Linked DNA regions of Kordia sp. SMS9. The protein of the gene in region 1 interacts with the protein of each later gene in a pairwise test. Links are inferred from orthologs where the notes say so. Each region holds a gene or a part of one and is shown in the gene's direction. Other genes may lie near its edges. The genes, in order: sucD and sucC.

Region 1 (15,269 bases):
ATTTCTCTTGAAGAAGAAAACGCCCTGCTTATTGCCATCTTACTACACGATATTGGTCACGGGCCATTTTCACACGCTATGGAACACAGTATTGTGAATAGTGTACATCACGAAGAAATTTCGTTGTTGCTCATGGAACGATTAAACACTGAATTTAACGGAAGTTTAACGCTTGCCATCGAAATATTTAAAGGAAACTATCCGAGAAAATTCATGTATCAGCTCATTTCTGGGCAAATTGACATGGACAGAGCCGATTATTTAAAACGCGATAGTTTTTACACAGGTGTTGCGGAAGGAAACATCAATTCAGAACGAATCATCACGATGTTAAGTGTGGTTGATGACGAATTGGTCATTGAAGAAAAAGGCATCTATTCGGTTGAAAAGTTTCTGGTAGCAAGACGATTAATGTATTGGCAAGTCTATTTGCACAAAACAAGTTTGGTCGCGGAACAATTGCTGATCAGAGTGTTGAAACGAGCGAAAGAATTGACCTTGCAAGGCGCGAATCTTCACGCAAGTGCGGCATTATCTTTTTTCATTCAGCATGAAATCTCTATTGAAGACTTTACTGATGAAGTATTAGATCGGTTTGCCCGATTAGACGATTACGATATTATTTCCGCCATGAAAGAATGGATGGAAGAAGACGATTTTGTGCTGTCCAATCTCTGCAAAATGATCATCAATCGCGATTTATTGCGCATCAAAATCAAAAACAAAAAAATCGCATCGAAAAAAATTCAGAACGAGACAAAAAATCTCATGGAAAAACACAACATTAGCAAGCAAGAAGCGGCGTATTTTGTGTTTTCGGGCGAAATTTTCAATCAAGCTTACAACACCACAAGTCAGAACATAAACATCTTACTAAAATCGGGAAAAATTCAAGATGTTGTCAAAGCTTCTGACCAATTAAACTTGAAAGCACTCTCAAAACCCGTGACAAAATATTATATATGTTACCCAAAAGACAAACTTTAGGACTTTTTTTATACTTTTGCGGGAATGAAGTTTACAGCGACACAAATAGCAGGTATTTTAGAAGGGGACATTATTGGGAATCCAGAAGCGGAAGTATCTAAACTTTCTAAAATAGAAGAAGGCACAGAAGGTTCTTTAACTTTCCTAGCAAATCCTAAATACACACAGTACATTTACAGTACACAAGCATCCATAACCATTGTAAATAAAGACTTTACTGTAGAAGAAGAACTAACGACTACGCTTATCAAAGTCGAAGACGCATACAAATCATTTTCCAAACTCCTAGAATATTACAACAAAGTAAAAATGAATAAAGTTGGTGTAGAACAACCGACGTTTATTTCAAATTCTGCTTCGTACGGAGAAGAATTGTATTTTGGAGCGTTCTCATACATGGGCGAAAATGTAAAAATTGGTGATTATGTAAAAGTATATCCAAACGCGTATATTGGCGACAATGTAACGATTGGAAACAACGTGATCATTTTTGCAGGAGCTAAAATATATTCGGAATCAGTCATTGGAGACAATTGTGTCATTCACAGTGGCGCTATTGTGGGCGCAGATGGTTTTGGCTTTGCGCCGAATGAAAAAGGAGAATACCAAAAAGTGCCACAAACAGGAAATGTAATTCTTGAAGCGCATGTAGATATTGGTGCCGGAACTACGATTGATCGTGCCACTTTAGGTTCTACAGTGATCAAAAGAGGTGTAAAGCTCGACAATCAAATTCAAATTGCACACAATGTAGAAATTGGAGAAAATACCGTTATTGCGGCACAAACAGGAATTGCCGGTTCTACCAAAATAGGGAAAAACTGTATGATCGGTGGACAAGTTGGAATCGTTGGTCACATAACCATTGGTGACAATGTTCGCATACAAGCGCAATCTGGAATTGGACGAAATGTAAAAGATGGAGAAACACTGCAAGGTTCTCCAGCACTAAATTACGGCGATTATAATAAATCGTATGTATACTTTAAAAACTTACCAAAACTTGCAAAAACAGTCAATCAACTCGAAAAAAAAATAAACGACAATGAGTGAAATTATTGTTAAACAAACGACCATTGCCAAAGAAGTTTCTTTAAAAGGCGTCGGATTACATACAGGAAAAGAAGTTACCTTAACCTTTAAGCCTGCACCAGAAAATCACGGATACACATTTGTCAGAGTGGATCTCGAAGGAAATCCAATCATTGAAGCAGATGCAAATTACGTAGTAAATACGCAACGCGGAACAGTTTTAGAAAAGCGCGGCGTCAAAATTCAAACCTGCGAACATGTCTTAGCGGCATTGGTAGGATTGGAAATTGACAACATAGTTATAGAATTAGATGCTTCTGAACCGCCAATTATGGATGGTTCGGCGAAATTCTTTTTAGAATCCTTGGAAGAAGCAGGAATCGTGGAACAAGAAAAACCACGCGAAGAATATATTGTCAAAGATGTCATTTCCTATATTGACGATGAAACAGGGAGCGAAATCACCATCATTCCATCGGATGAATACCAAGTAACAACGATGGTAGATTTTGGCACGAAAGTATTAGGAACGCAAAATGCTACCTTAAAACACATTTCTGACTTCAAAAAAGACATTGCAAGCTCCAGAACATTCAGTTTCTTACATGAATTGGAAATGTTATTAGAACACGGACTTATCAAAGGTGGCGACTTAAATAATGCGATCGTATACGTAGATAAAGAACTATCTCCAGAAACGATGGACAAACTGCGAGTTGCTTTTGGCAAAGATGACATTGCGGTAAAACCCAATGGAATACTTGACAATCTTACATTGCATCATCCTAACGAAGCCGCACGTCACAAATTACTAGATGTTATTGGCGATTTAGCTTTGGTAGGAACGCGCATTCGTGGAAAAGTCATCGCCAACAAACCAGGACACTTTGTAAATACACAATTTGCAAAAAAACTGTCCAAAATTATCAAAATAGAAAAGCGCAACAAAGTACCAAGTTACGATTTGCATCAAACGCCCTTAATGGACATCAATCAAATCATGACAATGTTGCCGCACAGGCCACCATTTTTACTCATCGACAAAATATTAGAATTATCTGATAGTCATGTGGTTGGTGTGAAAAATGTAACGATGAACGAACCATTTTTCGTTGGGCATTTCCCAGGAGCGCCCGTAATGCCCGGAGTTTTACAAGTAGAAGCCATGGCACAAACAGGAGGAATTCTCGTATTAAGTACAGTGCCAGATCCTGAAAACTACTTAACTTTCTTTATGAAGATTGACAAAGTAAAGTTCAAACAAAAAGTAGTTCCAGGAGATACACTCATATTCAAAGCCGATTTAATCACGCCAATTCGTAGAGGAATTTGTCACATGCAAGCGTATGCGTACGCCAATGGAAAACTCGTAGCAGAAGCAGAGTTGATGGCACAAATCGCACGTAAAAAAGAAGAAGACATTGTAAAAAAATAGCACTTCCAAAAAAAAGTGTAATTTACGATCAATTTCAAAATATAAATTAAAAAGTAGTAGATGAATCAACCTTTAGCATACGTTCATCCAGGTGCAAAAATTGCCAAAAATGTTGTTGTAGAACCTTTTACAACCATTCACAACAATGTCATCATTGGAGAAGGAACTTGGATTGGGTCCAACGTAACCATTATGGAAGGAGCACGAATTGGAAAAAACTGTAATATTTTTCCAGGTTCGGTAATCTCAGCACCACCACAAGATTTAAAATACCAAGGAGAAGATACCATTGCTGAAATAGGAGACAATACTACCATACGAGAATGTGTAACCATTAACAAAGGAACTACAGATCGTATGAAAACCAAAATTGGGAAAAACTGCCTCATCATGGCGTATTGCCACGTTGCACACGATTGTATTGTGGGTGATAACTGTATATTTTCGAATAACAGTACCTTGGCAGGACATATTACAGTAGGCGATTATGTCATCCTTGCGGGAATGACGGCCGTACACCAATTTTGTTCCATTGGAAATCATGCGTTTGTTACAGGCGGATCGTTGGTGCGAAAAGATGTGCCACCGTATGTAAAAGCTGCACGTGAACCATTATCGTATGTCGGAATCAATTCGGTTGGATTGCGCAGACGCGGATTCACCACCGAAAAAATACGAGAAATTCAAAACATTTTCAGAATTCTCTACCAAAAAAATTACAACAATACCCAAGCTGCTGAAATCATTGAAGCAGAAATGGCAGCCACTACTGAGCGCGATGAAATATTACAATTCATCAAAAACTCACACAGAGGAATCATGAAAGGATACATTACATCAAATTAAAAAATAAAACATGGCAAGTACTTCAGATATTCGCAAAGGATTGTGCATTCGTTACAACCACGACATCTTTAAAATCATAGAATTTTTACACGTAAAACCAGGAAAAGGACCAGCATTTGTGCGCACAAAACTAAAAAGTGTTACGACAGGGAAAGTGATAGACAATACATTTTCTGCGGGACACAAAATAGACGACGTACGTGTAGAAACACACACATTTCAATACTTATACAGTGATGGAGATACGTTTCACTTTATGAACACTTCTGATTACAACCAAATCACGCTTCAAAAATCTGCCTTAGATGCGCCAGATTTACTAAAAGAAGGTGAAAATGTAAAAATTCTGATCAATTCTGAAGACAGTCTGCCATTATCAGTAGACATGCCAGCAAGTGTTATTTTAGAAGTAACACACACAGAACCAGGCGTCAAAGGAAACACCGCAACCAATGCAACAAAACCTGCAACGGTTGAAACAGGCGCAAGGGTAAATGTACCTTTATTCATCAATGAAGGTGACAAAATTAAAATTGAAACAGAAAAAGGTTCCTATATGGAACGTATAAAAGAATAATAATTAAAAAAGCGCAATAATGTACATTGCGCTTTTTTTATGTAAAAATTAACACGAATACATGAAATTTCCTAGATTATACACACTAAAAGAAATTGCTGAAATCATTGACACATCGTTTGTGGGTGACGCATCCTTTCCAGTGCATGGAATGAATGAAATTCACGTTGTAGAAGCTGGTGATATCGTTTTTGTAGATCATCCAAAGTATTATGACAAAGCGTTGGAGTCGAAAGCAACAATTGTACTCATCAACAAAGAAGTGGACTGCCCAGAAGGAAAAGCACTCTTAATTTCGGAGGATCCTTTTCGAGATTTCAATGTGTTGACAAAACATTTTAGACCGTTTCAAAACTCGTCATCGCCCATTGCACCATCGGCGCGTATCGGAGAACGCACACTGATTCAGCCAAACTGTTTTATTGGAAATAATGTAACCATTGGAGACGACTGTCTGATTCACGCAAACGTAGCAATTTATGACAATACGGTTATCGGAAACAATGTCACTATTCATTCAGGGACAGTCTTGGGAGCAGATGCTTTCTATTATAAAAAACGTCCCGAAGGTTTTGATAAATTACGCTCTGGCGGAAGAGTTGTTATAGAAGATCATGTAGATTTAGGAGCATCATGTACTATTGACAAAGGTGTGACTGGCGATACGACGATCAAAGAAGGCACAAAAATAGACAATCAAGTACATGTGGGACACGATACTGTGATTGGAAAAAAATGTCTCATCGCATCACAAACAGGAATCGCAGGTTGTGTCGTCATCGAAGATGAAGTAACGATTTGGGGACAAGTAGGAATTACAAGCGGAATCACCATAGGAGCAAAGACCGTGATTTCGGCACAATCTGGAGTCAGCAAAGGCTTAGAAGGTGGAAAAAGCTACTTCGGAACTCCTGCAGATGATTTTAGAAAAAAATACAAAGAAATTGCGTCAATTCGTCAAATACCTGAATTGATTGCACGCATAGAAAAACTAGAAGACAAGTAGTTTATTTCTCTAAAAAAGTATTTATACATAAATCTCAAAAAATACTTTACAAATACTTTAGAAAAAACTATTTTTGTTCAGCCAAAAAACAAATATCAAATGAGCGTTTTAGTAAACAAAGATTCAAAAATAATTGTTCAAGGATTTACAGGAAGTGAAGGAACATTTCATGCAGGTCAAATGATTGCCTACGGAACTAACGTAGTTGGTGGTGTAACGCCAGGAAAAGGTGGACAAACACACCTTGACAAACCCGTTTTTAACACAGTTTCTGAAGCTGTGGAAAAAGTAGGAGCAGACACAACTATCATTTTTGTGCCGCCAGCATTTGCTGCCGATGCGATTATGGAAGCTGCCGATGCGGGAATTAAAGTAATCATCACGATCACGGAAGGAATTCCTGTAGCTGACATGACAAAAGTTGCTGCATACATTGAAAATAAAGACTGTCGTTTAGTAGGGCCTAACTGTCCAGGTGTCATTACGCCAGGAGAAGCAAAAGTTGGAATCATGCCAGGATTTGTTTTTAAAGAAGGTAAAGTAGGAATTGTTTCTAAATCAGGAACGTTGACATACGAAGCTGCGGATCAAGTAGTAAAACAAGGATTAGGAATTACGACTGCGATCGGAATTGGTGGAGATCCAATCATTGGAACTACCACAAAAGAAGCGGTTGAATTATTAATCAACGATTCTGAAACTGAATGTGTCGTAATGATCGGTGAAATTGGTGGACAATTAGAAGCAGATGCGGCTAAATGGTACCAAGCAAGCGGAAGCAAAAAGCCAGTTGTTGGTTTTATTGCAGGAGAAACCGCACCCGCAGGACGTACCATGGGACATGCAGGAGCAATTGTTGGGGGAGCTGATGATACAGCAGAAGCAAAGAAGAGAATTATGCGCGAATGTGGAATTCATGTAGTAGATTCGCCAGCAGAAATTGGAAAGAAAGTAGCAGAAGTAATGGCGTAAGTTCATTTCTCATACATATACAAAGCGCATTGCCAAACTATTGATAATGCGCTTTTTTTTGATAATACTTTTGTGTTACAGATTTTATTTGTAAATTAAGTAAGAAATTTAATATAAATAAAACTACCATGAAAAAAAGAAATTTAAAAAGTCTAGCATTAAACAAGAAATCCATTTCTAAATTAGGAATCCAAAACGGAATTGTCGGCGGATTTAAAACAGAATCATGTCCAGACGCAGGAATTTGTTGTCCAACACATGACTCAGCGTGTCCGACACATGATTGTACTGGAGGAGGAACTACGAATCCACCAGGCACACAAACCTGTAATCTTGCATGCAACCAAGAAACAATTTCTTGTCCAGGTGCTGGAATTTGCTAAGTAACACTAGTTTTCTAAAAAGTTGACAAGTTTCGTTTTTTAAAAGGTTAAATTGTTAAAAAACAATTACTTATAAGTAAAACTATTGCTTATGATTTATAAATTCAAAGAACGATTCCTTTTAAAAGTAAACTTAGACATGTACTTTTAACTTGTTATTTGTTTAGTAATTCTTTTACTAATGAAATAACAACCATGAAAAAAGTAAAGAAGCTGCCTCATAATTTGAGACAGCTTCTTTTAGTATATTCCGTAATAAAAAAATTATCCTTTCACTTTGGTACGCATATTTTCATTTAAAAATGTGATCATAGAATTGTAAAAATCAAAACGATTTTCTTCATTTCTAAATCCGTGACCTTCATTTTCTTTCAGCATATATTCGACAGTCACACCATTATCACGCAATGCTTTTACCATTTGATCAGATTCTGCCTGAACTACACGTGGATCGTTTGCTCCTTGTGCCACAAATAATGCTGCTTTAATCTTATCTACATGAAACACAGGACTATTTTGTCTCATCATAATGCTATCTTTCGTATTTGGATCGCCCACCATTTCGTATAACATTTTCTTATAAGGTTCCCAATATGGAGGAATGGTTTCCATAAACGTGAATAAGTTTGAAACACCTACGTAATCAACCGCTGCTGCATATAAATCGGGCGTGTTGGTAATTCCTGCTAGTGTCGCATAACCACCGTAACTTCCGCCGTAAATCGCGATTCTATCTTTATCAGCAATGCCTTCTTTAATCAGCCATTGTACACCATCGGTAATATCGTTTTGCATTTCCTGTCCCCATTTCTTAAAAGAACTTTCCCAAAACTTCTTTCCATAACCCGTAGAACCTCTAAAATTCATTTGTAAAACCGCAAAACCTCTGTTTGCTAAAAACTGTACTTCTGGATTGAATCCCCAATTATCACGCGCCCAAGGACCACCATGCGGATTTACCACCACAGGCAAGTTCTCAGCTTTTACACCAACCGGTAAGGTTAAATATCCGTGAATCGTTAAGCCATCTCTAGATGTGTAGGAGATAGGTTTCATACTTGCCATGTGTTCAGCATTGATCCAAGGACTTAAATCTGCCAAATGCTTTAAATCTTCTGTTGTTGTATCATAAAAATAATACGTTCCTCGTGTTTTATCGTTTCCAACATAGATTAAAAATTTGTCTTCACTTTTATTGCTTGATGCGATATAATATGTGTTGTCTGCACCTAATTTTTCCTCTAACATCTTAAAAAGATTCTCGGCGTCTTTATCTAAAAACTTTCTGTTAAGTTTTGCTCTTGTATAGTTGATGAAAGTAGGCACTTTTCTTTTTGGAGAATATGAAATACCGCTTACATCCACTTCGGTATCCATAAAAATTTCTTCAATTTCTTTATTTTCTTTCAAATCGTATTTTACAACAGCGGCTTTGTCTCTTCCTAAGTTAGAAACGGCATACACAACATCTCCATTGTCAAAATCAAAATACTGAGGCGCTAACGTTTGCTTAAAATTTGTTGTCATTACTTCTTTAAATGGAGCATCTTCCGTTGGTCTATACAATATGGTATTATCTACACCGTTGGTCATGTACGCCAAACGCAATTTTCCATCATGATCAGTTTGCCAACCCGTAATATTTCCAGGGTTTTCGTATAATATTTCCAATGCTCCCGTATTGATGTTCAAGCGATACGGATCATAAACTTGTGGAATTCTTTTGTTCAATCCAACAATCATTTCGGCTTCATTTTCATCAAGCGAATCAATAATTTCGCATCGAACACCCTCAAAAGGTGTCAAATCTTTTTCGTTGGTTCCATCTTTATTTACGGCAAAAATGTGAAAATTTTCATTTCCGCCTTTATCTCTTGCGTATACCAATCGGTCGTTATTTGCCCAGAAATATCCTGCAAGGTCACGATCTTCAACGCTAGTAACTCGTATAACGTCGTCACTTCCTATTTTTTGTACGTGAATGTTCATTCGGTCTTTATATGGCGCTAAGTAGGCCAAATATTCACCGTTTGGAGATAAATTAAACGATGTTTTTTCAGAATTCTTAAAAAAATCTTTAACAGAAATTTTTGGAGCGGGTTTCATTTCTACAAGTTCAGGTTGTTTTTTGGTTTCCTCGGTACATGCCATAAAAAGCATCACTAAAGAAAAAAGCAGTAGTTTTCTCATGATTTTGTTTTTTGTATGATATCCTTATATGACGAAAAATGGAATGTCTTGTTACACTATTTGAAACATTTTTATAAAATTAGCGGTAACTCTTAGTTTTTTATGATAAATTTATAACCTATTCAATGTGAAATTAATAACATTGAATCCCTTGATTATTTTATAAAGAATCCTAAAACGAACTATTGCAAACCTAACTATTCTAAGTATATTTGAATCAAATAAAATCAACCAATACATACGTATGAAATTACTAGAAGGCAAAACAGCCATCATTACAGGCGCGAGTAGAGGAATAGGTAAAGGAATAGCACAAGTATTTGCGGCACATGGCGCAAATGTTGCGTTTACATACAGTTCTTCCGTAGAAGCTGCCAATGAATTAGAAAAAGAACTAAACGGATTAGGCATAAAAGCGAAAGGATATCAAAGCAATGCAGCCGATTTTCAACAAGCACAAGAGTTAGCCGCAGAAGTATTAAAAGACTTTGGCTCGATTGATGTATTAATCAATAATGCAGGAATCACGAAAGATAATTTGTTGATGCGTATTTCAGAGGAAGATTTTGACAAAGTAATAGAAGTCAACCTAAAGTCCGTTTTCAACATGACCAAAGCGGTACAACGCACCATGTTAAAACAACGAAAAGGATCTATTATAAACATGAGTTCTGTAGTTGGAGTCAAAGGAAATGCTGGGCAAACAAATTACGCCGCTTCCAAAGCAGGAATTATTGGTTTTTCAAAATCGGTAGCGTTGGAATTGGGATCCAGAAATATTCGTAGCAACGTGATTGCACCAGGTTTTATAGAAACAGAAATGACAGGAAAATTGCCTGAAGATGTCGTAAAAGGTTGGAGAGCCGCAATTCCGTTAAAAAGAGGAGGAACACCCGAAGATGTAGCCAATACCTGTGTGTTTCTTGCAAGCGATATGTCAGCATACATCACTGGGCAAGTGCTCAATGTGGATGGCGGCATGTTAACATAGAAAATCACTAATACAAACAATATGAAAAAAGCACTTCTTTTAATGACAGTTTTCTTGCTGTCAATCAACGCTGTAAACGCTCAAGATTGGGAAAAGTATAAAGCAGAAGACTTAGAATTTGTTGCGTACTATCCTGCTGAACCAAAAAGAACAGTACAAAAAGTATCAACAGCTGTCGGAGAATTAGACATGCACATGATTATGTATGCACCAACTTCTGGCGATGACAATGCGGTATATTCTGTAATTCGCTCAGACTATCCCGAAGAACAATTCAAAAATGCAGATGATGACTATAATGCTTCTGTTTTAGATGGAGCTGTAAAAGGAGCGGTTTCTAATGTAAAAGGCTTTTTAAACTTTGATCATCCTGTTAAATTCAATGGATACCCAGGCAGAAGCATCAAAATTCAAATGGAAGGCGGTTTTATTTACATCAATGCGTATCTCGTAGAAAACTCAATGTTCATTACGCAAGTAATTTGCACGGCAGATAAAGACCATAATGATAGTATTTATCGCTTTCTAAAATCTTTTGAACTTATAAAAACAAAGTAAATATTAATAATGAAGAATAATTTTTTATCGTTATGCTTTTTTCTATGCTTTATAACGATGACAACAGCTCAAATCCGTATTGGAAATTTTTACATTGCAGGAAAACACAAAAAATTAAGTAAAAAAACTGTAGAAAAATTTAAAAACACGACTACCTATTTTATTTTTAATGAAGATAATAAAAATTACACAAGATCTGATTACAAAACATTATTAGACGAAGTTTGGACATTTACACCTTATGAAATAATAGAAGAGAAAGATATGTATGATATCTTTAAACCTGGAGTAGCTTTCGCTAGATTTATTAGCTTTTCTATTACTAGATTTGGTAAATATGGCGCTTCCACAAGTTCCTATCATGTGATAGATTTTTCGGTCATAAAAAAAATAACGAAAGACAAAGTAAAGAAAGGGAAGCGAATTTTTCAATGGAAAGATGATCGTGTAGCAGCCATATACTTTACGCCCGATATCTCATCCAGACAGCAAATTGTTTCAGGTAAAGATTCTATTTCTGGAAATTTGATGAATTACAAACTTGGATATATTAAAAACTACTTTCAGTTTATTAACAGTAGTTTAGAGAAGAAAGAGAGTTTTAATATGTTTGATGATTCCATCGATAAAGAAAAAATAGGAGAACTAAAAAATAAAACACTATACATTTCGGAAAATTTCATTTATTCCTATTCACCGCATAAAATTGATGAGAAAGATGAACAAATGACTCCCGAAAAACTATTTGAAGATTACCAGTATTCATACAAAGTAATCTCTGATGAAGAATTAAATAATAAAATACTGAACAATGAAGATTTTTACTATTTAATGTACAATCAAAATGTAAGTGTGAAGGTATACTCTATTGTCAATGGAAAAACGGGAGATATTATATTTTCAAAATATAAATCTATGTCATACAATCTCAAGCCTAAGAACTTAAAAGAAATATCAAAAAAAATATCAAAAAACTAACAATTGTCTAATACGACCATAGCATACATTTGTATCGCAATAATAATATCAGCACTTGTTGCGATATTTCACTATTATTACAAAACGAAAAAACGCACTAAAAAACTAGTGCTTTTTTCGTTTTTGAGATTTTTAAGTGTTTTTGCACTATTATTGCTCATTATCAATCCAAAATTTAAACAAAAAAGTTACTACACGGAAAAACCTGTTTTAACGATTGCGGTGGACAATTCTTCTTCCATAGCAGAATTGGGTTATGACGAAAAAGTCACGACAATTGTTGGACAATTAAAAAACTCCAAAGAATTGCAAGATAAATTTGAGATTGATACCTATACTTTCTCAAAAAAATTAGAAGAAAGCGATTCTATCAACTTTACAGGAACGCAAACAAACATTAGCAAAGCGTTAAAAGACCTTAATAATCTCTACAAAGACGCCATTGCACCTACGATTCTCATTACAGATGGAAACCAAACCTATGGAAACGATTATCAGTTTCTATCATCCAAAATAAAACAACCGATATTTCCTGTTGTTGCTGGCGATACAACCACTTTTGTGGATTTAAAAATTGATCAGTTAAACGCAAATAAATACGCATACCTAAAAAATAAATTTCCTGTAGAAGTGATTGCGACGTATACTGGAAATGAAACGGTTCAAACGAATTTAGTGCTGACCGCAAATGGAAAACGTTTGGCAAGCAAAGCCTTGACGTTTTCGCCAACAGACAATTCTAAAGTGGTGAATTTGAATATTTCGGCAACCAAAATTGGCGTACAAACCTTGCGTGCTACGTTAACGCCTTTAGAAGCTGAAAAAAACACCCAAAACAATTCGCGCTATTTCGCCGTAGAAGTGATTGATCAGAAAGTAAAAATTGCGTTAGTTTCTGAAATCATTCATCCCGATTTAGGCGCACTCAAGAAAAGTTTAGAAAGTAACGAATTGCGCGGAGTAGACATTTTAAAACCGAATGAAGCTTCTGGCAGACTCAATGAATATCAGTTAGTAATTCTGTATCAACCAAACACAAAGTTTCAAAAAGTATATGAAAACAGTCAACGTTTAGAAAAAAACACGTTTACCATTACAGGAACGCAAACCGATTGGAACTTTCTAAACGACATCCAAACCAGTTTTCGCAAAGACGATTTGCAAGAACGGGAAGAAGTACAAGGACAACTCAATCCCAATTATGCCAACTTCTTAATTGATAATATTGACTTCTCAGACTATCCACCACTCGAAAATGCTTTTGGCGAAGTAGAATTCAACGTAGCCCATGAAATCATTCTAACGCAAATCATTTCAGGTGTTTCTACAAAATCAGCCTTGTTGGCAACCTATACTGATAACAACAAACGTGCTGCAATTTTAGCAGGAGAAAACATCTGGAAATGGCGCGCCAACAGTTTTTTAGCACAAGAAAACTTTATCGAATTTGACACCTTTCTAGGGAAATTAGTGCAATATCTAGCATCGAATAAAAAACGAGAACGTTTAACCGTTGGATACGAATCGTTTTACTATGGAAATCGTGAAATTCAACTCACAGCACAATACTTCAATCCTTCGTATGAATTTGATGCGAATGCCAATCTCACCGCAATTATCAAAAACAAGGACACGGATGAAACTACTACATATCCAATGTTGCTAAACACAGGTTTTTATACGGTCGATTTAAACAATTTGCCGCCAGCATCGTATGATTTTACAGTACGCGCGGAAGGCAAAAATATCCGCAAATCGGGAAGTTTTAAAATCTTAGAATTTGACATCGAAAAACAATTCTTAAACGCTGATACAAATCGTTTACAAGCGATTGCCGCGAAAACAAACGGAAAAGCATTTCATATTAATGACAATTCTCAAAACATAATTTCTGAAATAATTAACGATCAACGCTTCAAAACAATTGAGAAAAGTAACGAAAAGGTCGTATCTTTGATAGATTGGAAATACTTGCTTGCATTGATAGCAGTATTCTTGGCATTAGAGTGGTTTTTGAGAAAATACTTTGGCTTGATTTAATAACGTGATATACAGATAATACAAGTACATAAAAGCTATTCGTGCATTCAAATTACAAGTAAAATCAATCTCAAATCATTCAATCATTGACACAGAATTTTTGATTCAAAATGTAACAAAACGTAGCTCCAATACACATATCAATAATTTGTTTTGCGATTTTTTCATCAACAAAAACATGAAAATTGAAGTTGTGATTCAATAAAACGAAAAATAAACACTAAAAAATAATCAAAAACTAAAAAAAATGGACAAATTACCTAAAATTGGAATTCCAATATTAATCATTGTAATTGTAGCAATTGTACTTATAGCAAAATCTGCGGTAACAATAAACTCTGGAGAAGCAGGTGTATTATTTAAAACCTTTGGTGATGGTGTGGTAACTGATGAACCACCAATGGGAGAAGGTTTCCATATTGTAGCACCTTGGAACAAGGTTTACATTTATGAAGTACGTCAACAAGAGCTTTTTGAAAAAATGAAGGTATTATCTTCAAATGGATTAGAAATACAAATTGATGCATCTGCTTGGTATGAGCCAGTATATAATCAATTAGGGAATCTACACCAGTCATTAGGACAAGGGTATTTACAGCGTGTAATACAACCAGCTATTCGCAGTGCCGCAAGAAGTGTTATTGGACGTTATACTCCAGATGATCTGTATTCAACGAAACGTGATGCAATTCAGGTTGAAATTTATGAAGAAACCAAGAAAATACTTGACAAACAATATGTGCAATTAAATGAGGTATTGGTGCGAGATGTAACTTTGCCTCCAACAATTAAAGAAGCAATTGAGCGTAAATTAAAGCAGGAGCAAGAATCTTTAGAATATGAATTTAGACTGGTAACAGCTCAAAAAGAAGCTGAAAAAGTACGTATTGAAGCGCAAGGTAAAGCAGATGCAAACAAAATTTTAAGTACGTCACTTACGGACAAGATTCTTCAAGACAAAGGAATTGAAGCAACAATAAAACTATCTGAATCTCCAAATAGCAAAGTAATTGTAATTGGTTCTGGAGACAGCGGATTGCCTTTAATTCTAGGAGGAAATCAGTAAAATAGGAATACATAAAACATAAAAAAAGGGAAACTGGCTTAAAGTTTCCCTTTTTTAATTCTGAGTAATTCTAGGTATGGAGGAAGCTATAATCATTTAGCCAACCTAAAAGCGTTTGAATATTTTACAATATCTTATTTCTTAGAACTGAGTCGTTTGCTAAAATCGGTATCGCCACCTTTTTTCAACACAACAGCTTGTCCTTTCC
Region 2 (15,427 bases), 1.2 Mb from region 1 along the record:
AAATCCAATCTCAGAAACTGAACCAGTTGTTTCCGTGTCATTTTGTGAAATACTTAGGAGTGAATTCAGTAAGAAAATAAAAAAGAAAAAACGTTTCATGAATAATACTATTGAAAAGGTTACACGGTTAAAGATACTTTTTTACGGCTTAAAATGAAATCTTCCTTAAAAAACTGTTGTCAACTCAACGAATACAGAAAGTTTGTATGGCAAAAGTTTTACTTCTCTCCAAACCGTTTCTCCAATGCTTCCAACATTATTTTTGCATTGACTTTGTACGAGCTTATGAGTGCGTAGTGATTTCCGAAAGCCAATACATTATAGGCAGCAACACGCTTTCGGTAATCTTCACTCGTCGCAAAATAGGCAATCATTTCATCCGTAATTTTTCCTTGCGACCAATCTACAAACCAAGGAAATTCTTTAAAATCATTCAAATTTTCTAAGACTACGTTTTCCAAACGCTCATTGCTTTTTTGTAAGTTGGGAACATATAAGGTGTAAAACTGCGTTAAATACTCAAAAAGACTATCGTTTTCGCTGGTTCTTTGATCGGATATGTTTTTTAGAATGTCGTAGCCTTTGGTTTGAATGTTGAAAGGTTGATACAAAGTCACCAAACTGCGGGTTCTCGGGTGATCTTTAAAATTTTCAATAGTCACTTTTTTGTCAATAATTAACTCGCTTGTTTCTTGCGTTTTTTTAATGATTTTGATCAATTCTGAAGCGGTAATTGTATCTCTTTTTAGGTCGGAAGCTACAGTATGCAAGGTGTTTTCCAAATCATTTTTGGCTTTTCTGTCAGAGTTCCAATTGTTCACTTGTAATGCGAGCAGAATTCCAATCATGACGAGGAGAATTTCCCCAATAGCATATAAAATATAATTTCTAAACTTTTTTTCTTTTAAAAGTCGCATGCGAAAAGAGCGAAAAATTTTTACCATAATCTAGGAGTGTTGATGGATGTTAGTCTTCAGACCTTGGATAATTTTTAAACAAACGAATGCCCAATCGTACAAAAAGTAGTACAGCAATGATAATTACGATATTTAATCCTTCCATAAAAGTTAGTTTCGTCGTTTGTATTTTTTTCCGCGCTTTAATTTTTTTCCAACATAGCCTTCAAATTCAATCGGAACGGAAATGTTTCCTTGGTCTTCGGTGGCTTTGTGTACGACAAAATGCAAATGTGGCATTGTGGTAAATCCTGTCATGCCCGAAATGCCAATTTTTTGTCCGCGCTGAACAATATCGCCATTTTCTACCAAAACACCCTTAAAATCCAAATGATAATAGGAAGCTGTGGTGCCATCGTCATGTTGAATGGTGACAAAGTTGGCGTAATTGGAGAACTTGCGCGTACGTCCGTGTTTTTTTGAATCTTCTTTTGTGAACACCACTTTTCCGCCACGAGCGGCATAAATAGTATCGCCAATTTTTGTTCCAAAATCAAACGCATGATACGAACGAATATGATCGTGAGAAAAGTTTCCAAAATTCCCTTGCACCAATTTTCTTTTTTTCTTGTAAGGAAGCAAATAAACATACGAATCGTTGTGTTGTACCGTACTTGGATCGCCATATCCTATCGTAAAATCAAAGTATCCGCTAGTTTTGAAACTTTTGGTGGCATCAATTTTTTTGCGAGGAATTTTTAGGTAGTTTTCTACCTTTTCCAAAGGTTGAAGCAGTAATATTTTTTGATACACAAACTCATAAGCCATACTGTCTTTGGGACTAGTTTTCACATACATGGGCGATAGCATGTTGTTTTGGATGCTTAACACTATGGTGTCTTTTGTGGTTTGAATCGTATTTTTTTTAATGGACACATGTTGTGCTTTACATACGGAAATACTAAAAAATAAAAGAAAAAAAATGCTTCTCATACAATTCATAATTTATGGTTTTTATTGAGATAAAATTGATGAACTTGTCTGCCCAATTCTGCTAAAAACGGAATGCCGATTTCATCATATTCATAGGTGTCATCATTGAAAATTTGGTTTTTATTCACGTGAATTGTCGCCGTGATGGTAAACGAAATATCATTTTTGGTATCTACAATATGCGCGCAATCGGTTAAATACCCATAGGCATACCCAACTTTATTATAGATTTTAATATGTTCGGGCATCGCTTCTTTCGTGTCGCCAAACATGAAAAATTTCACATAACTATCATAATATTCCGAATCAGTAAATCCTTGTTTTTTGGGCGTTTCATGCATTATTTTTAGTAAAAATTCACGATCACTTTCCGTCAAATTGAATTGAGCTTTTGGATCATACTTTTCAGCACGATGCAAACGTTTCATGAGTTCATGCAGTGTGGAAATTGGCAAATAGTTTTTCTTTGAAAAATCCATCGGTTTTGTAATGAGTGAATCATTTCGGTAAAAACCGTTGCCTTTTTGCGTTTTTTCTAACGTGAGCGGAATGATTGGTCTACTTCGCATGCTCGGTTGAAAATACAGGATGCTATCTTTTTTATTAAAAGTCACTGTTTTTGTGTGAAGATTGGCTGCATCACGCGTACTCAATCGATGCACAATCTGTGAAGGATAGAATCCTTTTTCTTTCAGTTGATTGTGAATTTCTTCCTTCCCTAAAAATTCAAACAATCGATTGTACGCTTCGTTGTCGCTTACGGCAAAAATTTTCTGGACTTCTTTGCGAATGGTCGTTTGAACCGAATCGCCTTCCACCATAAAAGCAGTTTCGCTTGTAATTGTTGGAATCCGATTCACTTTTTCCAACGCTGCCAACGCTACTGGAAATTTCACACTACTTGCAGGATAAAAATATGCAGAATCGTTCACTTGAAAGCTAAAATTAGTGCCTTCAGCATCTGTGACCATAATTTGAATTTCGTGTGCATCTAGATGTTGCATCACGTTTTGAATCTTTTCTGAATCGGCTGAAAGCGCAAACAAAATGGGATCGTCATTTTTTGTATCTTCCATACAACTCATACACACCAAAAACAATAATAAAAGTACTTTTTTCATCGAACAGCTATAAATGTTTTTACAAGATACTATTTTATCTAAAGAGTTGAAATTTTTTAAAATGTTACATAAAAAAAAGTGCCTGCACTACACAGACACTTTGCCAACACTTAGATTTTCCTAAAATCACACTGCTTTAGGAACACTTTTTTTCTTTTTCTGAAGCGAAAAATCAACTTCTACTTGATTGTGTAAAATATCGTCAAATGTTTCTCTTTTTCGTATCAAATGTGCTTCGTTTTGGAACCATAATACTTCCGCCGGACGGTAACGTGAATTGTAATTACTCGCCATGGAAAAGCAATACGCACCTGCATTGTTGAACTTTAAAATATCGCCTTCGCGGATTTCACTAATTCTTCGATTGTTACCAAAGGTATCGGTTTCGCAGATGTAGCCAACGACAGAATAATACCGTTCGCGACCATTTGGATTGGAAATATTTTCGATATGATGATACGAATTGTACAACATCGGGCGAATTAAGTGATTGAAACCACTGTCGATTCCCGCAAAAACAGTTGAGGTTGTTTGTTTTACAACATTGACTTCCGCTAGAAAATAACCAGCTTCACTCACTAAAAATTTTCCTGGTTCAAAGTTGAGCGATAATTCTTTTCCGTATTCTTTACAGAAATCATTGAAACGTACGCTTAGTTTTTGTCCCAATTCTTCGATGTTGGTTTGAATGTCATCTTTTTTATACGGCACTTTAAATCCGCTACCAAAGTCGATAAAATCTAAATTCTTAAAATTTGTTGCCGTTTTAAATAGAATTTCAGAAGCATATAAAAACACATCAATGTCTAAAATATCGCTTCCCGTATGCATGTGAATTCCGTTGATGTGCATTCCTGTCAACGCTACAATGCGCAATACGTGCGGAATTTGATGTATGGAAATTCCAAACTTTGAATCAATATGTCCGACAGAAATGTTGTGATTTCCTCCAGCCATTACGTGCGGATTGATACGAATACATACAGGAATCGTAGGATGTTTGCTGCCAAATTGTTCTAAAATAGAAAGATTGTCAATATTTATTTTGACGCCTAATTGTGCTGCGTGTTCAATTTCTTGAAGTGATACACCATTGGGAGTGTACATGATATCCTCTGCATCAAAACCTGCAGCCAAGCCTAATTGCACTTCTTGAATGGAAACGGTGTCCAATCCCGCGCCAAGCGATTTCATTAACTTTAATATGCTCAAGTTTGACAATGCTTTTACGGCATAATGTAACTTTAATTTAGGTACAGTCTGGAAAGCGCTTGTCAATCGCTCATACTGAGACGTTATTTTTTCGGCATCGTATACGTATGTCGGATTGCCAAATTCTTGTGCTATAGCTAGCAAATCTGATTCTTTCATGGTACTAATTTTCGAATTCAAAACTATATTAAATTCAAATTACAATAAAAAAATTATTTAAAAAATATAAAAATAACACAAAAAGTTAGATTTATAACAATTCATGTTTTTCATCAAACTTCTGTATGGAAGTGTATCGAAATTTATAAAACGCGACTGCTATTCGTGCAATTTTAATGTGAGAAGTCTTAAATTTAAGAAATAAAATAAATGTATACTCATGAAAAAATTACAATTAAAAAAATTAGTACTTCATCTTAGAACAATTTCTAAATTCGAATCATTACACATACATGGTGGACATCCTACGGAGGAGCCAAGTGAAGGAGCGCAATGTGCATCAGACGATTGCGGACCTAAAAGTAAGACCAAAAACAATTAACTTTAAGTAAAAATTACTACAAAAAATTATCTAAATTATCACTAACATTTAAAACCATGAAAAAAAGAAGCATTAGTACTTTGCAATTGAATAAAAGAACAATTAGTGAATTACAAGCGTTAGGTGGACGTGCAGCGGAAACTACTACATGTCCAACGGAAAGTGGTTGTAGTTGCGATACTTGTAGAACAGATTGTCGAGGTCCCAAGAAACCTGTCAACTAAAAGTGTAAATGTCATTATAATAATATCATTGAAAAGCGAGCAGAAATGTTCGCTTTTGTAAGCAGCGATACGCCCAATTTATAAAATGCAACATATACCAGTTTTTTCAGTGCTAAATAAGCGATACCTTTAAAGAAAAGTTGTATAAACCAAAAATTTAAAAGTAAAAATCATGAAAAAAAGAAGATTAAAATCGTTAGCGCTGAACAAGCATAAAATTAGTGAATTACAATCAAAAAAAGGAGGATCTGATCCATTCAGTACAGAAACACCTACTGTGAGTACGTGTACTTGCGTAAGTTGTAGAATGAGTTGTAGAACACTTGGAGGCGATAGTTTAGAGTGCTAGAAGTAGTTAGTTTTTTAAAAGTAGAAGCGAGCAGCAATGTTCGCTTTTTTTTTTGGAATAAATTTTACAGGAAAACCGTAACATGTTGATATTTAGGTTTCTTAACTTTCAGTATAACATAAATTATACGATCATGAAAAAAAAGAAACTCAAATCCTTAGGGTTAAACAAACAGAAAATTAGTCACTTGCATGAGAAAAATGGAGGATTGCAAGCATCAGACGATCAAATTACGATGAGTACCTGCTCTTGTGTCACTTGCTGACCAACAGGCTGTGAAGTAGAATCATTTATTGTGTGTCCACCGCCAGTCACATTATTTTGTACAGTAGAATGTCAAACGCGCGATTGTACATTTATTGGTTGTAATATGTGATATTACATTTAATAAACATAATTTGAGTATATTAAAGTTTTTAAAAATAACTTACTAAATACACTTATTATGAAAAAAAGAAGTATCAAATCATTAGCATTAAACAAAAGTAGCATCAGTCAATTACAAAATATGATTGGAGGTTTTTCGGATGTGGATTCTGACGGACCTACGATGAGCGATTGTTCGTGTAAAAGTTGCGCTGAAAATTGCAATACACAAACGGCTTCTACCTTGGGTTGTACCGAATAAGAAGTTGTAAAAAATTTTGTAAATCATTGTAAAGAGTCTTTCTTTTGAGAGACTCTTTTTTTAATCTATCAAAAACCAAAATTAATTGGGTTTAGTGCGTTCGATTTTTTACATTTGTGCCACTATAAAAAACTTCGTAAAATGAATCTACACGAATACCAAGGAAAAGAAATATTAGCAAGTTTTGGCGTACGCGTTCAAAGAGGGAAAGTAGCGACAACTCCAGCAGAAGCTGTAGAAGCTGCTAAGCAATTAACGGAAGAAACTGGCACAGGTTGGCATGTGATTAAAGCACAGGTACACGCTGGTGGACGCGGAAAAGGCGGCGGTGTAAAACTTGCAAAGAATCTTCAAGAAGTAGAAGATATCGCAGGACAAATCATCGGAATGGATTTGGTAACACCACAAACTTCTGCAGAAGGAAAGCGTGTACACCAAGTGTTAGTAACCGAAGATGTATATTATCCTGGTGAGAGTGAAACAAACGAATTTTATATGTCTGTATTGTTAAACAGAGCCACCGGACGCAACATGATCATGTATTCTACAGAAGGTGGAATGGATATTGAAACAGTTGCCGAAGAAACGCCACATTTAATTTTTACAGAAGAAGTAGATCCTGCACAAGGATTGCTACCTTTTCAAGCGAGAAAAGTTGCGTTCAACTTAGGATTGAGCGGAACTGCTTTTAAAGAAATGACGCGTTTTGTAACTTCATTATACAAAGCGTATGTTGCTTCTGATTCTTCATTATTTGAAATCAATCCGGTTTTGAAAACTTCGGATGATAAAATCATGGCAGTAGATGCAAAAGTAACATTGGACGAAAATGCATTATTCCGTCACAAAGATTACGCAGCAATGCGCGATTTACGTGAGGAAAACCCAATTGAAGTAGAAGCAAAGGAAGTTGGACTAAACTATGTAGATCTTGACGGAAACGTAGGTTGTATGGTCAATGGAGCTGGATTGGCAATGGCAACGATGGATTTAATTAAAATGGCTGGTGGAGAACCTGCAAACTTCTTAGATGTTGGTGGAACAGCAGATGCAAAACGTGTAGAAGAAGCGTTTAGAATCATTTTAAAAGACGATAATGTAAAAGCAATCTTAATCAATATTTTTGGTGGAATTGTACGTTGTGATCGTGTAGCGCAAGGTGTCGTAGATGCGTATAAGAATATGGGAGATGCGATTAAAGTTCCAATCATTGTACGTTTGCAAGGAACCAATGCAGATATCGCAAAAGAATTGATTGACAATTCAGGTTTGGCAGTAGAATCGGCAGTAGAATTCCAAGAAGCTGCAGATAAAGTACAAGCAGTATTGGCGTAAAAAATAGTACAGTTATAATTCAATTTATAGTATATAAAAAGACCTTTCTAGTTTTGTAGAAAGGTCTTTTTTTTATGTGATGATGAAATTCTTCAAAATTTAATAGTTGCTGTATTTTAATGTATAATGTAATTCTATATCGAAATGCTACACAAAACATTGTTTAGTATTCTTTGTTTTTAGAACAAAATGAAACTTAATACATAAAAATATACAATCGCTATTATCAAAATATAGACAAACTCTACTGTAAATCTAAGTTGTTTTATTTCTTTCCAAATGGTGGATAGTTCTTCTTTATCAACAGAAATTATTTCTGTATTTGCAATAATATCTCCCAAGCGACGCGATGGATTTAAATAGGCTATACCCACTTCTAAAGGCCAAATTATCATTGACATATTGCGAAGGAAACATTGTAACTCAGACGCTGGCTGTTTAGTTTTACAATCAATTACTTGATAGCCTAGTAGTCGTTTTGCGGCACTTTGTGCTTTTAAAAAATCTTTATTCATGCACAAAAATATAAGTACAGAGAATATTATTGTTGAATGTTTGTTTATAAAGTCGAAAGATTTGAAATCCCCAAAAAAAATAAAGATAACGGTTGGCGTTATCAATATCAACGACATGATAATATGATCTAGGAACATACTTTGTATTCTGCGGAGTTTAAAATTTGTTGTAGTGATTTTAGAAATTTCACGTATAAAAATTCCCTTTAAAATATCTTTTTTACGTTTCATAGAAAGCTTTAAATGACTAAAATTAATGTAAATCAAACACATTTTCGCCACGTTGTCACTTCTAGAAACACTAAAAATGACATTTTGACATTAAAATTTCTAAAAAACTGTCAAAATGACGTATTTTTTTACTTGGAATCCTTTTTGCCATATACAACTCGTATTTGAATAACAAATAATTTAAAACTGAAAAATCAAACTTTAAAAAAACAAATAAGATGAATATAGTAAAAAGAAGAAACGCAGATTTTCCATCAATTTTTGACGAATTGTTTCAAACAGATTGGTTTGGCGGAATGGCAAATCCAGCGACAGCTACAAAAGGAACTATTCCAGCAACCAATATTAAAGAAACTGCGGACAATTTCATATTAGAAGTAGCTGCACCTGGAAAAACGAAGGAAGATTTCAAACTTTCACTCGATCATGATGTGTTAACAATTAGCACAGAAGAAAAGAAAGAAGAAACAAAGAAAGAAGATAATTATACGCGTAGAGAGTTTAGCTTTTCAGCGTTTACACGTTCTTTCAAATTACCACAAACAGTAAATAAAGAAGAAATCAACGCTACGTATACAGACGGAATTTTACATGTTACGTTGCCAAAACGTGAAGAAGACAAAGTGAAGCCAAAGCGTTTGATTGAAATTTCATAATATAAAAATTTTCATAATAATTATTTAGGATTGGTTAGTTAATGGAAAAAGGGTTCGTCAAGAAATTGGCGAGCCTTTTTTATGTAGTATGGTAAAGAATTAGGTTTTCTTCACATATTTTGTAATAATCACAATATGTTGTCCGTTTACACGTCCTTCTATATGTTCTGCATTGTCATGTGAAAGTGTAATGTTACGAACAGGCGTTCCACGTTTCGCAACAAATCCAGCACCTTTTACGTTTAGGTCTTTGATCAAAACCACACTATCTCCAGCTTGCAATTGTACGCCGTTTACATCTACATGTTTGAGGGTGTTTTCTTCCTCTTCCGCTTCTCCTGTGGCTGCTGCCCAAGTCAAATCGTCTTCCTCCAAATACATCATGTCTAGCAAATCTTGTGGCCAGCCTTCATGCTTCAATCGGTGCAACATACGCCACGCTACAATTTGAACCGCTTTGACTTCGCTCCACATGCTATCATTCAAACAACGCCAATGATTCGCGTTCATCGTTTCAGGATTTTCTATTTGAGAAATACAAGTTTCACATGCGTAGATAGATTTTTCCAGTTGTTCAGCATGATTTGGTGGCACGTGATACATTGCTAGTTTTTCAGTGGAATTGCACAATTCGCAAGTATTATTGCTACGCTTTTTTAGGTCTCTTTCGATGCTCATAGAGTGGAAATCTTATGTTTCTGTAAATAAAGTAAAAATGACGGGAATTAAGTCACAACGCAAGGTTTTATTCGACAATTAGCTCAAACCTAGTTTCAAAAAACGCATCCGATCGATTGTCTTTTACTTTAAGTTCGCATGTTATTGGATTGGTGACAATTCCAGAAGTGATCACAATATAAGGAGAAAATTGTTGTTGTACTGATGCCGCATTTAAAAGTGCTGGCGACATATTTTCTTTTTCTATAATTTTTGTGCCAGTAGCATCTTTTAATGATAGCGAAGATGTAATATCAACCATACCGTTTTCATCCACTTTCAAACCTTTGAAATTATTCAAGATGATGTAGATGTCTTCTTCCATGGATATTTTATCATCCACAATTCCTACATCGCGTTGTTTTGAATATAAATACATGGAATCGTAGGTAATTCCAGAAGATTTTGTGGTGAATAAAGGATTTTCAATCACAGAAAACGGCATGCGTATGTTGTAAAAATGATCACTTTTCGTATCCGTAATATTCACATGCATTAGATATTCATTTCCAGCAAACATAGGCTTTGCAATCAATATGTAGCTTTCTAGGCTTAACTTTTCTTTTTGGAAATTAATATCTTGATTTTTAAGAAGATTTTGTTCATTTAAAAGAGTGTCCCCTTTTTTATTGATGACATAAATATCCATTTCAGGGTATACCAAATTTTCAGTTGCTATAAATCCTTTCATATTATTGAAAACAACATTGCAGGCTTCTCCATAAATAAATTCAGATGTCTTTTTGTTTCCTAAATGATTTTCAACGGTAACGGCAGTTGTGGTCAATCCTTCACTTTCAATAGTAATGTGTGAAGGTGTTTTTAGCGCGGGCGAAATGCTAATCTCGCAAGAAAAAAATACAAGACTAAGTGCTACTCGTAGAAGCTGTTTACATTTCATATAGTATTAGTTGTATATTCGAATAATTTCACCTGTTTGTCTTCCGTCCACACTTTTGCGATACGCATTCACAACTTTTTGCATCGCAATAGGATTGTGTCCTGGAAAATATGCATCATACTTTTCCACTGCATCTTCCACCAAACCAGAAGAAACGACATTGACACGAATGTTGCCTTCCAATTCTAAAATCACTGCTTTTACAAAACTGTGAATGGCACCATTGACCATCGCAGCACTTGCCGTCATCGGAACTGGTTCATCTGCCAAAATTCCAGTGGTTAAGGTAATGGAACCGCCTTTGTTGAGGTAGTTTTGCCCAATGCGAACCAAATTGACTTGTCCCATCAATTTACTTTTAAAACCTACATAATAATCTTCTTCAGAAAGTTCGTCAAACGGTTTCCATGTGGCTTCACCTGCGGCACAAATGATCGCATCGAGCGTTCCAACTTGATCAAACATTTTTTGAATGCTTTGGCTATTGCTGATATCTACAGTAACATCGCCTGTCGTTCTTCCTGCAATGAACACTTCGTGCTGTTGCCTAAAATATTCCGTAAGTTTTTTGCCAATGGTTCCGTTTCCGCCGATGATGAGGATTTTCATAAAAATTGTATTTGTAGTTGAAAGATAGTCATAAATTCTAGGTTGCTTTTTAACAATCAAACGGAAGTAAATCTGGCGAAATATAGTATTGTTTTGCCCTTTGAGATGTGAAAATATCTAGGGAATAATGCGCTTCCATCAATTGTCTAAAATTGGATAAAAGCCTTGGATGCTCCGTGATAAATTCCTTAAAAGTAGTCGTTTTTGATTGTAAGATAAAGTGATATACCGCTTTGGTTGCCGCAATGGTCAATGTTTTATTGTACTTGTCTGCTGCGTTTGCGTGTGCTACAAAATTTTGCAACTGAATTTGAATAGTATCTAATGCTTGCTTAATTCCGTATTTGGTAATGTGAATCCATGCCAATCTTAGATGCGCTTCATGCGTAAATAAGGAAGGCGACAGTTTGCAAGTTGCAAATTGTTTTTCAAATGTAGCGTCTGTCAGTTGGATATGATCAAACATACAAGTTGCTTTATTTCTTTCGTTTAGAAGTAGACTGTGTCGATTTGGGTTTGACTTCCTTTTTCGGCATCGGACCGCGTAAGTGAATCACCAAACCATTTAGAAAATTTCGCAAAATCTGATCGCCACAATTTTTATATTTTGGATGATCTTCATTGCGAAAAAATGCACCTAGTTCACTTTTGGAAATTCGGAAATCTACCAATTCTAATATTTTTACAATATCGTCATCGCGCAACTTTAAAGCTACACGGAGTTTTTTAAAAACGTCGTTGTTTGTTAATGCCATGGGACAAAGATACTCAAAAAGGGGAAAGTTCTGTTTTTAAAATTGGGCATAAAAAAAGTCTACCAATTGATAGACTTTTTGCTTCATTAAGAAATAAAATATATATAATATTAAATTACTCTTACGTTCACTGCGTTTAATCCTTTGCGACCTTCTGTTAATTCGAATTCAACTTCGTCTCCTTGACGAACTTCGTCGATTAATCCTGAAATGTGTACAAAATGTTCTTTGTTTGAACCTTCTTCAACGATAAATCCAAATCCTTTAGTGTCGTTGAAAAATTTTACTGTTCCTTTACTCATGGTAATAAATTTTAATATTTGTTTTAATAATAGCAAAGATACTGCCAAAATTCATTCGCTCGACAGATTGTGCGATTTTTTTGAGTTCATTACAATTATTTAATATTGAACTTTTTAACTTTTCTTTGCGAGACCGCGTATTTTATGTATTTCTCAATAGATTCCATGGATTTACTTTTTTTTACATTTCTTAATTATTCCAACTTTTTACTCCCAAAAATGATCGCAAATGCCTTAAAATGTGGCAAATATATATAGTAAAAGAACATTGATTAGCGATTTTTTGTTAAAAGCAGTGCTGAAGTTTATCAGATCCGTATTCAAATTATTGATAACCTACTACAAAACAGGTAGTTCTACGCGTTTTTAAGTTTCCGAAGAAGTACGTTTTAAAAAACTGTCGGATTCTCCTACATTTGTGCAGTAGTTGAAGCAGTTTTCTGTACACAAAAAGAAATTTTTGTATGCTTTTTTATCAGTGTTGAAACCTTTTATTGTTTTCAACTGCAAAATTGTTTAGTATATATAATTGTTGAAAAGACGCAAGGGAAAATGTACTATTTGCCGTTACAGATACTCTTGCGTTTTTATTGCGCTTCTATAAATTCCAAATCAATATAATATTCTTTTGGATCATACGGATTTATGTATGCTGTTGTTTCTTTTTGAAGGTAAAAATGCATTCGAACGTTTGTTTCATCTTTAGAAATGGAGGTTTTTAAAGTGAGTGTTCTTTTATGATATTTTACCTTAAATTTTACATCGCAAGACGTACTTTTAATAGTTTGCTCATTGTGATGTCCATAACCAGCAACGATATTTAACGCCGCAGCTTGTCCTTCTACTACTGTTTTTGTGTAATAATGATTTGTTTCTTGAATAATTGCTTTGTCTAAATTCACAATCACTTGATCTGCATTACTTTTGAATTCTCTTAGATATTTTTGATAAGCACTATGAATATCTTCCTGTCCTTTTATTGTAGCTATTTTAAACCATAATGCTACTAACAGAAGTATGATAGATCCAATAATAAGCAGTATCCAGTCTGTTGGAGAGGAGTTAAAACCTAAAACAATCGCAATTATTCCTCCTACCATTGCTGCGATTTCTATAACTAAAGTGATTTTTTCTTTCAAGTGTGTATAGTATGTAAATTGTTACACAAGTAGGAGTTACGAACTAAAGTTTTGTTACAGTTTTTCCTGCAATACTTTAATTTCATCACGGTATTTGGCAGCATCCATAAAGTTTAACTCTTTTGCAGCCGCTTCCATTGATTTCCGCTTTTCGCGAATTAACTTTTCTATTTGCGCTTTGGTTAAGTATTCCAAATCGGGTTCAGCCGCCGCTTTTGCTTCTATCGTATCTTCCCACGCTAAGCTGTCATCTTTCCCAAGAATAGAACTCAAAGCTTTGTTCAAGCCTTTTGGCGTAATGTTATGTTTTGCATTGTATGCAATTTGTTTTTCCCTTCGGTATGCGGTTTCATCAATGGTTCGCTGCATACTTTTAGTCATTTTGTCTGCATACATAATCGCTTTTCCATTTACATTTCGCGCTGCTCTTCCCACGGTTTGTGTCAAGGAACGATTTGAACGTAAAAAGCCTTCTTTGTCTGCATCCAAAATCGCAACTAAGGAAACTTCTGGTAAATCCAATCCTTCACGCAGTAAATTCACACCGATCAACACATCAAACAAACCTTTTCGTAAATCCTGCATGATTTGTACACGTTCTAGCGTGTCCACATCACTGTGAATGTAACGACACCGAATTTGGATTCGCGATAAATATTTGGTCAATTCTTCCGCCATTCGTTTTGTCAACGTCGTCACCAACACACGTTCGTCTTTTTCAACTCTCAGATGAATTTCCTCTACCAAATCATCAATCTGATTCAAACTTGGACGCACTTCTATCACAGGATCCAACAATCCTGTCGGACGAATGACTTGTTCTACATACACACCATCGGTTTTGTGCAATTCGTAATCTGCTGGTGTGGCACTTACATAAATTACCTGATTCTGAATCGCTTCAAATTCTTCAAACTTCAACGGTCGGTTGTCCATCGCGGCAGGCAAACGGAAACCGTATTCTACCAAGTTTTCTTTTCTGCTTCTATCGCCGCCATACATAGCATGCACTTGCGAAATTGTTACGTGACTTTCGTCTACGACCATCAAATAATCATCTGGAAAATAATCTAACAGACAGAAAGGACGTGTTCCTGGGGCACGACCGTCCAAATATCTTGAGTAGTTTTCAATTCCAGAACAATAGCCCAATTCACGAATCATTTCTAAGTCAAAATTCGTGCGTTCCTCCAAGCGTTTTGCCTCTAAATGTTTGCCAATTTCTTTAAAATAGTCCACTTGCTTCACCATGTCTTCCTGAATTTGATGAATAGCATTTTGCAATACTTCTGGAGAAGTCACAAACATATTAGCAGGATAAATATTGAGTTGTGTATATTTTTCCAACACGGTATTGGTGCCTGGATCAAAGGATTCTATTTCTTCAATTTCATCTCCAAAAAAGTGAATTCTAAAGGCAAAATCTGCATATCCAGGAAACACATCTACGACATCACCTTTTACACGAAACGAACCGCGTGTAAATTCTGCTGTGGTACGTGAATATAAGCTTTGCACCAAACGATGCAATAATTTTGTACGCGAAATCACTTGATCACGCTCTAATTTTATGACATTTTTCTGAAATTCCACTGGATTTCCAATACCGTACAAACACGAAACCGACGCAATCACAATGACATCGCGGCGACCAGAAAGTAGGGAAGAGGTTGTACTCAAACGCAACTTTTCAATTTCTTCATTGATCGATAAGTCTTTTTCTATATACGTTCCCGAAGTTGGAATGTAGGCTTCTGGTTGATAATAATCATAGTACGACACAAAATATTCCACCGCATTTTCAGGAAAAAACTGCTTAAATTCTGAATACAACTGTGCTGCCAAGGTTTTGTTATGTGCCAACACTAGCGTAGGTTTTTCCACTTTTTCAATCACATTGGCAACCGTAAACGTTTTTCCTGAACCTGTCACACCGAGTAATGTTTGGTATTGCTCGTTCGTTTCAAGTCCGGATGTAAGTTGTTGAATAGCTTGCGGTTGATCGCCCGTAGGCTCAAAATCAGATACAATTTTAAACTTCATATATTGTCAGTGCTTTTTTTTTGGCGTTCTGCAAAAGTTCACTTCGATAAGCTCAGTGTACTTTTACGGCGTGCTATACGCGTTACATGGTAACTTGCTGCTATCTGCTGAGCCAAGTCGAAGCATCCTTAACGCATATCGTACAAAAATACGGAAAAGGAGTGAGGTTTGTAACTTCTAATGATTTTTAAATGTTGTGATGAAAAGTATAGACTTTTACTGCTTTTTCTTTGAGTTTTCGTGAAAGTATTTCTTCGGAA

The links.
Region 2: the proteins of sucD (region 1) and sucC interact in binary tests that used the Escherichia coli proteins (3 or more experiments, as listed by UniProt). The link is inferred for Kordia sp. SMS9 from one-to-one orthologs.

Annotation. Positions count from the first base shown.
Region 1 is NZ_CP031153.1:3,966,214-3,981,482, forward strand. Bases 5,174-7,918 are described here. They hold sucD (succinate--CoA ligase subunit alpha), read left to right. Parts: upstream 5,174-5,982; coding sequence 5,983-6,855; downstream 6,856-7,918. Other genes in these bases: KORDIASMS9_RS16850 (UDP-3-O-(3-hydroxymyristoyl)glucosamine N-acyltransferase), read left to right, coding at 5,174-5,883; KORDIASMS9_RS16860 (hypothetical protein), read left to right, coding at 6,984-7,238; KORDIASMS9_RS16865 (S9 family peptidase), read right to left, coding at 7,503-7,918. Also shown: KORDIASMS9_RS16825 (HD domain-containing protein), read left to right, coding at 1-987; lpxD (UDP-3-O-(3-hydroxymyristoyl)glucosamine N-acyltransferase), read left to right, coding at 1,012-2,040; KORDIASMS9_RS16835 (bifunctional UDP-3-O-[3-hydroxymyristoyl] N-acetylglucosamine deacetylase/3-hydroxyacyl-ACP dehydratase), read left to right, coding at 2,033-3,454; lpxA (acyl-ACP--UDP-N-acetylglucosamine O-acyltransferase), read left to right, coding at 3,515-4,300; efp (elongation factor P), read left to right, coding at 4,311-4,877; more of KORDIASMS9_RS16850, read left to right, coding at 4,939-5,173; more of KORDIASMS9_RS16865, read right to left, coding at 7,919-9,428; fabG (3-oxoacyl-[acyl-carrier-protein] reductase), read left to right, coding at 9,673-10,419; KORDIASMS9_RS16875 (hypothetical protein), read left to right, coding at 10,441-10,977; KORDIASMS9_RS16880 (hypothetical protein), read left to right, coding at 11,035-11,955; KORDIASMS9_RS16885 (VWA domain-containing protein), read left to right, coding at 12,079-13,995; KORDIASMS9_RS16890 (prohibitin family protein), read left to right, coding at 14,243-15,061; KORDIASMS9_RS16895 (hypothetical protein), read right to left, coding at 15,196-15,269. UniProt on the Escherichia coli protein: Succinyl-CoA synthetase functions in the citric acid cycle (TCA), coupling the hydrolysis of succinyl-CoA to the synthesis of either ATP or GTP and thus represents the only step of substrate-level phosphorylation in the TCA.
Region 2 is NZ_CP031153.1:2,815,761-2,831,187, forward strand. Bases 5,300-8,202 are described here. They hold sucC (ADP-forming succinate--CoA ligase subunit beta), read left to right. Parts: upstream 5,300-6,105; coding sequence 6,106-7,299; downstream 7,300-8,202. Other genes in these bases: KORDIASMS9_RS23280 (hypothetical protein), read left to right, coding at 5,300-5,336; KORDIASMS9_RS23935 (hypothetical protein), read left to right, coding at 5,470-5,601; KORDIASMS9_RS12170 (hypothetical protein), read left to right, coding at 5,782-5,964; KORDIASMS9_RS12180 (RDD family protein), read right to left, coding at 7,479-8,045. Outside these bases: KORDIASMS9_RS12145 (DUF2314 domain-containing protein), read right to left, coding at 1-99; KORDIASMS9_RS12150 (DUF6090 family protein), read right to left, coding at 219-944; KORDIASMS9_RS12155 (M23 family metallopeptidase), read right to left, coding at 1,068-1,889; KORDIASMS9_RS12160 (serine hydrolase), read right to left, coding at 1,895-3,010; lysA (diaminopimelate decarboxylase), read right to left, coding at 3,137-4,381; KORDIASMS9_RS23270 (hypothetical protein), read left to right, coding at 4,602-4,763; KORDIASMS9_RS23275 (hypothetical protein), read left to right, coding at 4,820-4,987; more of KORDIASMS9_RS23280, read left to right, coding at 5,160-5,299; KORDIASMS9_RS12185 (Hsp20/alpha crystallin family protein), read left to right, coding at 8,264-8,701; KORDIASMS9_RS12190 (alkylphosphonate utilization protein), read right to left, coding at 8,801-9,379; KORDIASMS9_RS12195 (hypothetical protein), read right to left, coding at 9,447-10,319; KORDIASMS9_RS12200 (short chain dehydrogenase), read right to left, coding at 10,326-10,928; KORDIASMS9_RS12205 (hypothetical protein), read right to left, coding at 10,978-11,394; KORDIASMS9_RS12210 (DUF1456 family protein), read right to left, coding at 11,405-11,683; KORDIASMS9_RS12215 (cold-shock protein), read right to left, coding at 11,794-11,985; KORDIASMS9_RS12220 (hypothetical protein), read right to left, coding at 12,573-13,085; and 2 more genes. UniProt on the Escherichia coli protein: Succinyl-CoA synthetase functions in the citric acid cycle (TCA), coupling the hydrolysis of succinyl-CoA to the synthesis of either ATP or GTP and thus represents the only step of substrate-level phosphorylation in the TCA.